One region of the Eubacterium sp. BL-380-WT-2B genome, then DNA from elsewhere that is predicted to be linked to it. Evidence: riboswitches for the same ligand, from Rfam matches in the RefSeq annotation. Region 1 holds a riboswitch; the other holds the start of a gene.
What was found. A riboswitch is a leader RNA that binds a small molecule or an ion and turns the genes downstream of it on or off. The one in region 1 is predicted to bind S-adenosylmethionine.

Region 1 (4,431 bases):
TTTCCGGATGTTCAACAAGCTTTCCGGTATGACCGGTACAGCAAAGACTGAGGAAGAAGAATTCAACACCATTTATAATTTGAACGTTGTAACGATCCCGACCAATAAACCGATGGTTCGTAATGATATGAACGACCTTGTCTACAAAAGTGAAGAGGGGAAATTCAAGGCGGTGGCCGAAGAGGTTAAGCAGCGCCATGCCACCGGACAGCCGATTCTGATCGGGACGATTTCCATTGAGAAGTCAGAACTTTTAAGTAAATACCTTAAGAGAGAAGGTATTAAGCATAATGTTCTGAACGCAAAATATCTGGAACGTGAAGCGGAGATTGTCTCAAATGCCGGTCAGATGGATGCCGTTACCATTTCCACCAATATGGCGGGCCGTGGTACGGATATCGTCCTCGGAGAAGGTGTCCAGGAGCTGGGCGGGCTTCATATTATTGGGACAGAGCGCCATGAGAGCCGCCGTATCGACAACCAGCTGCGAGGCCGTTCCGGACGTCAGGGTGACCCGGGCTCCTCACAGTTTTTTGTCTCCCTGGAAGATGACCTGATGCGTATTTTTGGTTCGGAAAAAATTCAGAGCATGGTTGAGAGCATTGGCCTCGATGAGGATACGCCCATCGAAAATAAAATGCTGACCAGGGGGATTGAAAGTGCGCAGAAGCGCGTGGAAGCAAGAAACTTTGATATCCGTAAAAACGTCCTTCAGTATGATAATGTCATGAACCGCCAGAGAGAAATTATCTATGAGCAGCGTCAGCAAGTTATCGACGGGCAGAATATGCATGAACAGATCTGGAAAATGACCGAAGATATGGTTGACAGCTATGTGGAAATGTACACCAATGGCGGAGACTATTACGATGACTGGGATCTTGAAGGTCTGAACAACTACTTTGAAAAGACACTGGTGGCTGAAGGGGCAACACTGAACCTGCCCAAAGAGCCTGAAAGCCGTGATGTCCTCAAAAATGCGATTCTTCAGTACTGCCGGAATAACTATGAAGAAAAAGAAAAAACACTGGGCGATGCTAATATGCAGGAGCTTGAGCGCGCGATTCTTTTGAGAAGCGTTGACGCTGCCTGGATGGAACATATTGACAATATGGAACAGCTGAAACAAGGGATTGGCCTGCGTGCTTACGGACAGAATGACCCTGTTAAGGAATACACAAAAGAGGGTTTTGCCATGTTCGAGGATATGATTTTGAGAATCCAGGAAGACACGGTCAAGTACCTTTATAATATTAAAATCCAGAAGGCGCCCCAGCAGCAGCGGAACGTCAATATGGAGGATGTTAAAACCAATGAAAGTGAAATTGAAGGCCGGCCCGCAGCCGCCAGAAATAAGAAGGTTGGCCGCAATGATCCCTGCCCCTGCGGCAGCGGTAAAAAGTATAAGAAGTGCTGCGGCGCAAATTTATAAAAGTAAGGATGTGATGTCGTGATTGATCTCTATGAATGCAGACAGAGTGTCAATGAAAAGGAAAAAGAACTGACGGATTTGAGGGATTCACTTTGACTTACCAGCCGTCAGTGAAAGAATAGAAGTACTGAACGCCCAGACCGAATCACCAGAGTTTTGGAGCGATCAGCAAAAAGCCCAGAAGGTTTTGAAGGAGCTGAAAATCCTGCGCCAGAAAAAAGGTGAGTACGATAAGCTGAAGGATAATCTTGATGATATCCTCGTCATGTTTGAACTGATCGATGAGGGAGAAGAAATGGACGAGCTCCCAGATACCATTGAGGCTTTTGGAAAAGAGCTTGAGAAATTCAAGCTGGAAACCCTCCTGTCCGGTGAGTATGACAGCAATAACGCCATTATCTCACTGCACCCAGGCGCCGGTGGTACCGAATCCCAGGATTGGGCGGAAATGCTGCTCAGAATGTATACCCGTTGGGCAGAGCGTAAAGGCTTTAAGGTTAAATCGCTCGATTTACAGCCCGGGGATGTTGCCGGTATCAAAAGCGCCACTTTACTTATCGAAGGCATTAACGCCTATGGCTATCTGAAAACAGAGAGAGGTGTCCACCGTCTGGTACGCATCTCACCCTTTGACTCTTCAGGCCGCCGGCATACTTCCTTCGCATCTCTGGATGTTACACCAGAGGTTGATGACAGTGTGGAAATTGAAATCAACCCGGATGATATCCGTGTGGATACCTACCGCGCAAGCGGTGCAGGCGGCCAGCATGTCAATAAAACCTCATCGGCTATCCGAATTACCCATATTCCGACTGGTGTTGTTGTGCAGTGCCAGAACGAGCGCTCCCAGCATCAGAATAAAGAGGTGGCGATGAACATGCTCAAGGGTAAGCTGGTTGAGATCATGGAGCAGGAACAGAAAGAAAAGCTGGATGACGTTGTGGGCGATTATAGCCAGATTGCCTGGGGATCGCAGATTCGTTCTTATGTGTTCCACCCATATAATATGGTTAAAGATCACCGTACCAATGTGGAAGTCGGCAATATCCAGTCGGTCATGGATGGTGACTTAGACCAGTTTATGAATGCCTATCTCCAGCAGACAGCTGCACAGCAGTAAAACGAGATATGGACGAAATAGAATTAAAAAAGAAATAAAACACTATATATTGCGGTACACGCCGTTTTGGCGTGTGCCTGCATTTATTTAAGAGGTTGTTTATTGAAAAAACAAATGTCAGAAAATGAATTGTAAATCGTGATTGCATTTAAATTTGTTTTTTGCTATACTAGTATACAGCGTACAATTGAATAATCGAATTATCAAGAGTGGTAGAGGGAACTGGCCCAATGAAACCCGGCAACCTGCGTAAGCGTGGTGCCAAATCCAGCATTTCTTTTCATGAAATGAAAGATAATCTAAAGCAGACTCATTTTCATTTGGTGAAAATGAGTTTTTTTATAGAAAGAGAAGGAGTAAATATGCCAAAGACTTATCAGGAAATTAATGAGAAAATTGCCAGAGGCGAGGCCGTCATTGTCACAGCCGAAGAAGTTATTGATATTGTTAAGGAACGCGGAACAAAAGAAGCGGCAGAGTATGTGGATGTTGTTACAACAGCTACTTTTGGGCCCATGTGCTCATCCGGCGCCTTTTTAAATTTTGGACACGCCGATCCGCCGATCCGTATGGCAGAGATTGAGCTGAACAATGTTGAAGCCTACGGTGGACTGGCGGCTGTCGATACCTACATTGGAGCAACACAGCCATCTTCAGATAAAGGCGCAGAATATGGCGGTGCACACGTCATCTGCGATTTGATTGACGGTAAGGAAGTACATCTCCACGCCACCTCGCCAGGGACAGACTGCTATCCGAGAAAGGAAATCGATACCTGGGTAGGGCTGAAGGACATGAACGAAGCTTACCTTTACAATCCGAGAAACTGCTATCAGAACTATAATGCGGCCATCAATACCTCAAAAAAACGTATCTACACTTATATGGGAATTTTACACCCCAATATGGGAAACATCACCTATAGTACTGCCGGGGCCCTCAGTCCATTACTGAATGATCCGCTGTATAAAACCATCGGTATGGGTACGCGCATTTTCTTAGCCGGTGCTCAAGGCTATGTCTCATGGATGGGGACTCAGTTTAATTCAGGAGGCGCCCGGGATGACAAAGGATATCCGCTGGGCGGAGCAGGGACACTGGCCGTCATGGGCGAAATGCGTGAGATGAACACAAAATACATTCAGCCAGCTGTTTTTGAACGCTATGGAGTATCCATGTTTGTGGGGATTGGGATACCAATTCCTATTTTAGATGAAGAAATGATGCAGTTTGTCTCAGTAACAGACGCAGAGCTCCATACAAATATCATGGACTACAGCGATAAAGACCGGCCAGTCATTAAAAAGGTCAGCTATGCAGAGCTGCGCAGCGGGTCTGTCGAAATCGATGGGAAAAAGATCCGGACCTCGCCGCTCTCCAGCCTTACAAAGGCAAGAACTATTGCAGATGAGCTGACAGGATGGATAAAAAAAGGTGAGTTTTTCCTCCAGGAACCTGTAATGAAATTCCCGGTCAACAATACGCTTAACAGCCTGAAAATAAAAGAAGGGGGTAACAAATAATGGTAAAAAAAATTGTTTTGAACTTCCCAAAAGAAGCAACCGGCAAACCCATTGCAAGCCAGCTGATCCGGGATTATGATTTGCAGCTGAATATTTTAAAGGCTTTTGTCGATGATGACGTGAACGGCACCCTGCTTTTTGAAGTTTCTGGCTCAGAGGATAACATTGAGAAAGGGATCGCCTTTATTAAAAAGAGCGGCGTTGACGTTAAGGAGGTCGTCTCTGTCATTGAGGTGGATAAGGACCGCTGTGTGGATTGCGGCGCCTGTACTGCCGCCTGTGTTGTGGGAGCTCTGGATATGGATGAGAATTGGCTCCTGACCTATCATCCCGAAAAATGTCTGGAATGCGCACTT
Region 2 (4,431 bases), on a different contig from region 1:
TAATGGGCGCCATTGACAAAAGCCGGTATCTCAGCGTTTTAAGCCAGACCCGGGAGCTCAAGGTGCCCTGCTTTGTGGCCACGAGCCACAATATGTTTTATGATATACCAGACCAGCCGCTGTGCCGAGTCTATGGAAAGGTGCCCGGTGTGCGCCGGCCGTATATTGAACAGCTGGAGGATCTTTCGGCAATCGAAAATGCCCTTAAGTTTGTGTTTTCCTATCAGTCTGAGGAAGAGCTTGAGCGGATCCAGTCGATCCGCTGTGATGGGACCATCACTTTTCACGCAGGGCGAAATCTCATGGAAATCACCATGGAGAGCCTGAACAAATTCGCGGCCCTTACGGAGTTGGCCGGGCTTTATGGCATTGCAACCGATGAAATGGCCTGTATTGGGGACAGCGAGAATGATATTCCGATGATCGAAGGCGCCGGGCTTGGGATGGCGGTCAAAAACGCCATGGACAGCGTTAAGAAGCATGCCGATATTGTTGGTGAGAAAACCAATGACGAGGATGGTGTGGCCTGGCTTTTAGAAAAGTATATATTGTAATAAAAAAGAGGCGTGGTGAAAAGCGCTGCCAGTTTTGCCTAAAGATCAAATTCAGCGCTGTGAATAACGGCCAGGAATCGTGCGGTACTACCGTAATAGCCGGACACTGGTGAGATAAAGCATTTGCTTTAGTCAATAAGCTGCCGGTGAGAGGGTAGCGTCCGCAGAACGCTTTTGTCTTCCTTAGGTAAAAGGTTTCGTCTCTCAGGTTTTTTGACAGACTAAGATCAAATTCAGTATTGAATTTGGTCTTTTTTATGTTTACAATAGACCTTGGTGACAAAATAATGAAAAAGGAAGTGTGAAAATGCCATTATCACAGAATTTTTATAGACAAACCCGCAGGGAATTAGGCGAAAAGCTGGAGCCGGAAAGCCTGGCGATCATCTATTCTGGACGGGCAGTTCAGCAGTCTTTGGACGCGGACTATCCCTTTTATACCGATAACAACTTTTATTATCTGACCGGCATTGAGGAGCCTGATGTGACCCTTTTGATGAAAAAGGATGCAGGCGGCGAGGTTTCGGAGTGTTTATTCATTGATGAGCCAGACCCCTTCAAGGAAAAATGGGTAGGTGCTAAGATCAGTATTGAAGAAGCTCAGGCGTTGTCTGGCATTAAAGATGTTCGCTATAATACTGAGCTGGAGTCTTTTATTTTACAGGAAACCCGTTTTGATAACCTGTATTTCGATTTTACCATGCCCAAGCACCAGAGTTTTGCAACCAGCGACCCGCAGATCAAGCTGCTGTTCGCGGATATGGAGCTTCAAAATCTTCAGCCCTATCTGACCGCCATGCGGCTGATTAAAAAGCCCGAGGAAGTCCAGGCGCTGCGTGATGCCATTGAGATAACTGCGAAGGGGATTGACGCTATTCTTGAAAATCTGAAACCGGATATGAAGGAATACCAGATTCAGGCGGTTTTTGAATATACCATCAATATGATGGGCGCCCAGGGAGTTTCCTTCCAGACTATTGCGGCCTCAGGAAAAAGCGCTACGGTGCTGCATTATATTAAAAACCAGGCGACCATGAAGGGAAGCGACATGGTGCTTCTGGACCTGGGGGCCCGCTACAAGGGCTATTGCGGCGATATCAGCCGAACCTTCCCGGTTTCAGGAACATATACCGATGAACAGGCCACGGTCTACAATATGGTTCTCGAGGCCCAGAGAGAGCTGATCCAGATGTACCAGCCCGGTGCAAAAATGCTGGATATCCAACAGGCAACCAAGGATATTTTTCTTGAGAAATGTTTAAAAAACAACATCGTGCCTAAAAATAAGGACATCAATGAATTCTATTACCACGGTATCGGCCATTCGCTGGGGCTGGATACCCACGACACCAACGATAAGCGGGAATACATCCTGGAGCCTGGCATGGTCATCACCTGCGAGCCCGGTCTTTACATTGCCGAAATGGGGATGGGCGTGCGGATCGAGGATGATATACTCGTGACAGAAAACGGGCCGGAAAACCTGTCGCCGCAGATTCCAAAGGATATTAATGTTATTGAAAAGCGGATGAAGGGATAAGCTCTTTTGTTTTTTTAATGAAAGGGGCTTGACAAAATTGCCCTGTAGGTTTATCCTATTACAAGTAATTGAATATTTACCTATCCAGAGAGGTGGAGGGACAGGCCCGATGAAACCCGGCAACCAGCATAAGCATGGTGCCAATACCTGCAGTTAAACTGTAATGATGGGGTTTTTGAACGAATCTAACCCCATGCGCGCATGGGGTTCATTTTATTTAAGGATTTGAAAAATCTGTGATCTTTATCAAGGGTAAATAGAATTACGACAATACAAATTTTTAAGGAGCGAATGATGAAACAATTATTTACCTCAGAATCCGTTACTGAAGGCCATCCGGATAAAATCTGTGACCAGATCTCCGATGCGGTGCTGGACGCGATCATCGAACAGGACCCAATGGCCCGCGTTGCCTGTGAAACGTCCGTATCAACCGGTTTGGTTTTAGTGGCGGGCGAAATCACCACCAACTGTTATGCAGACATTCCCAAAATTGTCCGTGAAACCATCCGCGGTATCGGCTATGACCGGGCGAAATATGGCTTCGACTGTGAAACCTGCGCGGTTTTAACCTCCATTGACGAACAGTCCTCAGATATTGCCATGGGCGTTGACAAGGCCCTTGAAGCAAAGGAAGGAAAGCTGGAAGAAGAAGACCTGGCTACCGGCGCTGGGGACCAGGGCATGATGTTCGGCTTTGCGTGCAACGAAACACCAGAGCTCATGCCAATGCCAATCTCTCTGGCGCACAAGCTGGCTAAAAAGCTATCTGATGTACGCAAACAGGGTGTTGTCGATTACCTGAGACCAGATGGAAAATCTCAGGTGACCGTTGAGTACAACGACGGCGTACCCACCAGAGTGGACACCGTGGTCATCTCCACTCAGCACAGCGCAGATGTGGACGCTGCTACTATCCGTGAGGATATGATCGAAAAAGTTATTAAACCCGTAATTGACCCATCACTTTTGGATGAAAATACTAAATATTTTATCAACCCGACCGGCCGTTTTGTCATCGGCGGACCGCAGGGTGACGCCGGCTTAACCGGACGTAAAATTATCGTAGATACCTATGGTGGATACGGACGCCATGGCGGCGGTGCTTTCTCAGGAAAGGATCCGACAAAGGTTGACCGCTCTGCGGCTTACGCAGCCCGTTACGTTGCCAAAAACATTGTGGCGGCAGGGCTGGCGGATAAATGTGAGGTCCAGCTTGCCTATGCCATCGGTGTGGCTGAACCGGTATCCGTTTTTGTTGATACCTTTGGAACCGGCAAGGTTGCCGACGATAAAATTGCAGAGCTGGTAAGAAAGCATTTTGATCTAAGACCAGCCGCCATCATCAAGAATCTTGACCTGAGGAAACCGATCTACAAGCAGGTGGCCGCTTATGGTCATTTTGGCAGAAACGACCTGGATTTACCCTGGGAAAAAACCGACGTCGCAGAAAAATTAAAAGCGGAAGTTTAAAACAGAGGATCACAGCTGAAAAGTTGTGATCCTTTATCTTTTTGTTTCTTAAAAAGGATATAAAGTATCCAAAAATTAAGGCAAAGCGTGACCGTTTTGTGTATAATTAATGCATTCGAGTAATAATTTGAATACTTTTAGATAAAACTTGGATAGAAAATCTTGTTTTTGTGCGTTAAAAAGTATAAAATAAACTGTACAGCATCATTGGCAACTGCCAAAAGACCAAGCTGCTAGGAAGATGATTGAATGATTGAATTTATAAATGTTACAAAAACGTATGATAAAAATGAAAAAGACGCCTTAAAAAATGTAAACCTGTTTATTGATAAGGGCGAGTTTGTATTTCTGGTTGGCCGAAGCGGCGCCGGGAAGTCTACCTTTATCAAGCTCTTGCTCCGCGAAATCGACGCGAGTACCGGGACGGTTAAGATCAAGGGTCATGATATTTCCAAGCTTTCCAAAAAGGAGATTCCTTATCTTAGAAGAAAGCTGGGCGTGGTTTTCCAGGATTTCCGTCTGCTTGAAAATAAAAGTGTGTATGAAAATGTGGCTTACGCCATGGAGATCATTGGCCGGCCCGAGCGCAAGATCCGCAAAAAGGTGCCGCTGGCATTGGAAATGGTCGGGCTTTCACATCGGGCAAACCATTATCCCAATGAGCTCTCCGGCGGGGAACAGCAGCGTGTTGTTATCGCCAGAGCCATTATTAACAACCCAAGTATTCTGATCTGTGACGAACCGACAGGGAACCTTGACCCTGTGACATCGCGTGATATCATGCGTATTCTGGAAGAGATTAACAAGCATGGCACCACTGTGGTAGTTGTAACCCATGACAGTGAGATGGTTAATATTATGAAA

Region 2: linked by a shared signal. The riboswitch ahead of metK (methionine adenosyltransferase) and the one ahead of FYJ53_RS03970 (homocysteine biosynthesis protein) in region 1 are both predicted to bind S-adenosylmethionine.

The regions. Positions count from the first base shown of each region.
Region 1 covers NZ_VUMP01000002.1:216,407-220,837, forward strand. Annotated here, with positions in the region: gene secA (preprotein translocase subunit SecA) at 1-1,432, shown strand, start outside; one part of gene prfB (peptide chain release factor 2) at 1,451-1,513, shown strand; one part of gene prfB (peptide chain release factor 2) at 1,515-2,552, shown strand; SAM riboswitch class I at 2,750-2,853, shown strand; gene FYJ53_RS03970 (homocysteine biosynthesis protein) at 2,915-4,075, shown strand; gene FYJ53_RS03975 (NIL domain-containing protein) at 4,075-4,431, shown strand, end outside.
Region 2 covers NZ_VUMP01000006.1:117,671-122,101, reverse strand. Annotated here, with positions in the region: gene FYJ53_RS13030 (Cof-type HAD-IIB family hydrolase) at 1-554, shown strand, start outside; gene FYJ53_RS13025 (aminopeptidase P N-terminal domain-containing protein) at 862-2,094, shown strand; SAM riboswitch class I at 2,172-2,267, shown strand; gene metK (methionine adenosyltransferase) at 2,386-3,567, shown strand; gene ftsE (cell division ATP-binding protein FtsE) at 3,817-4,431, shown strand, end outside.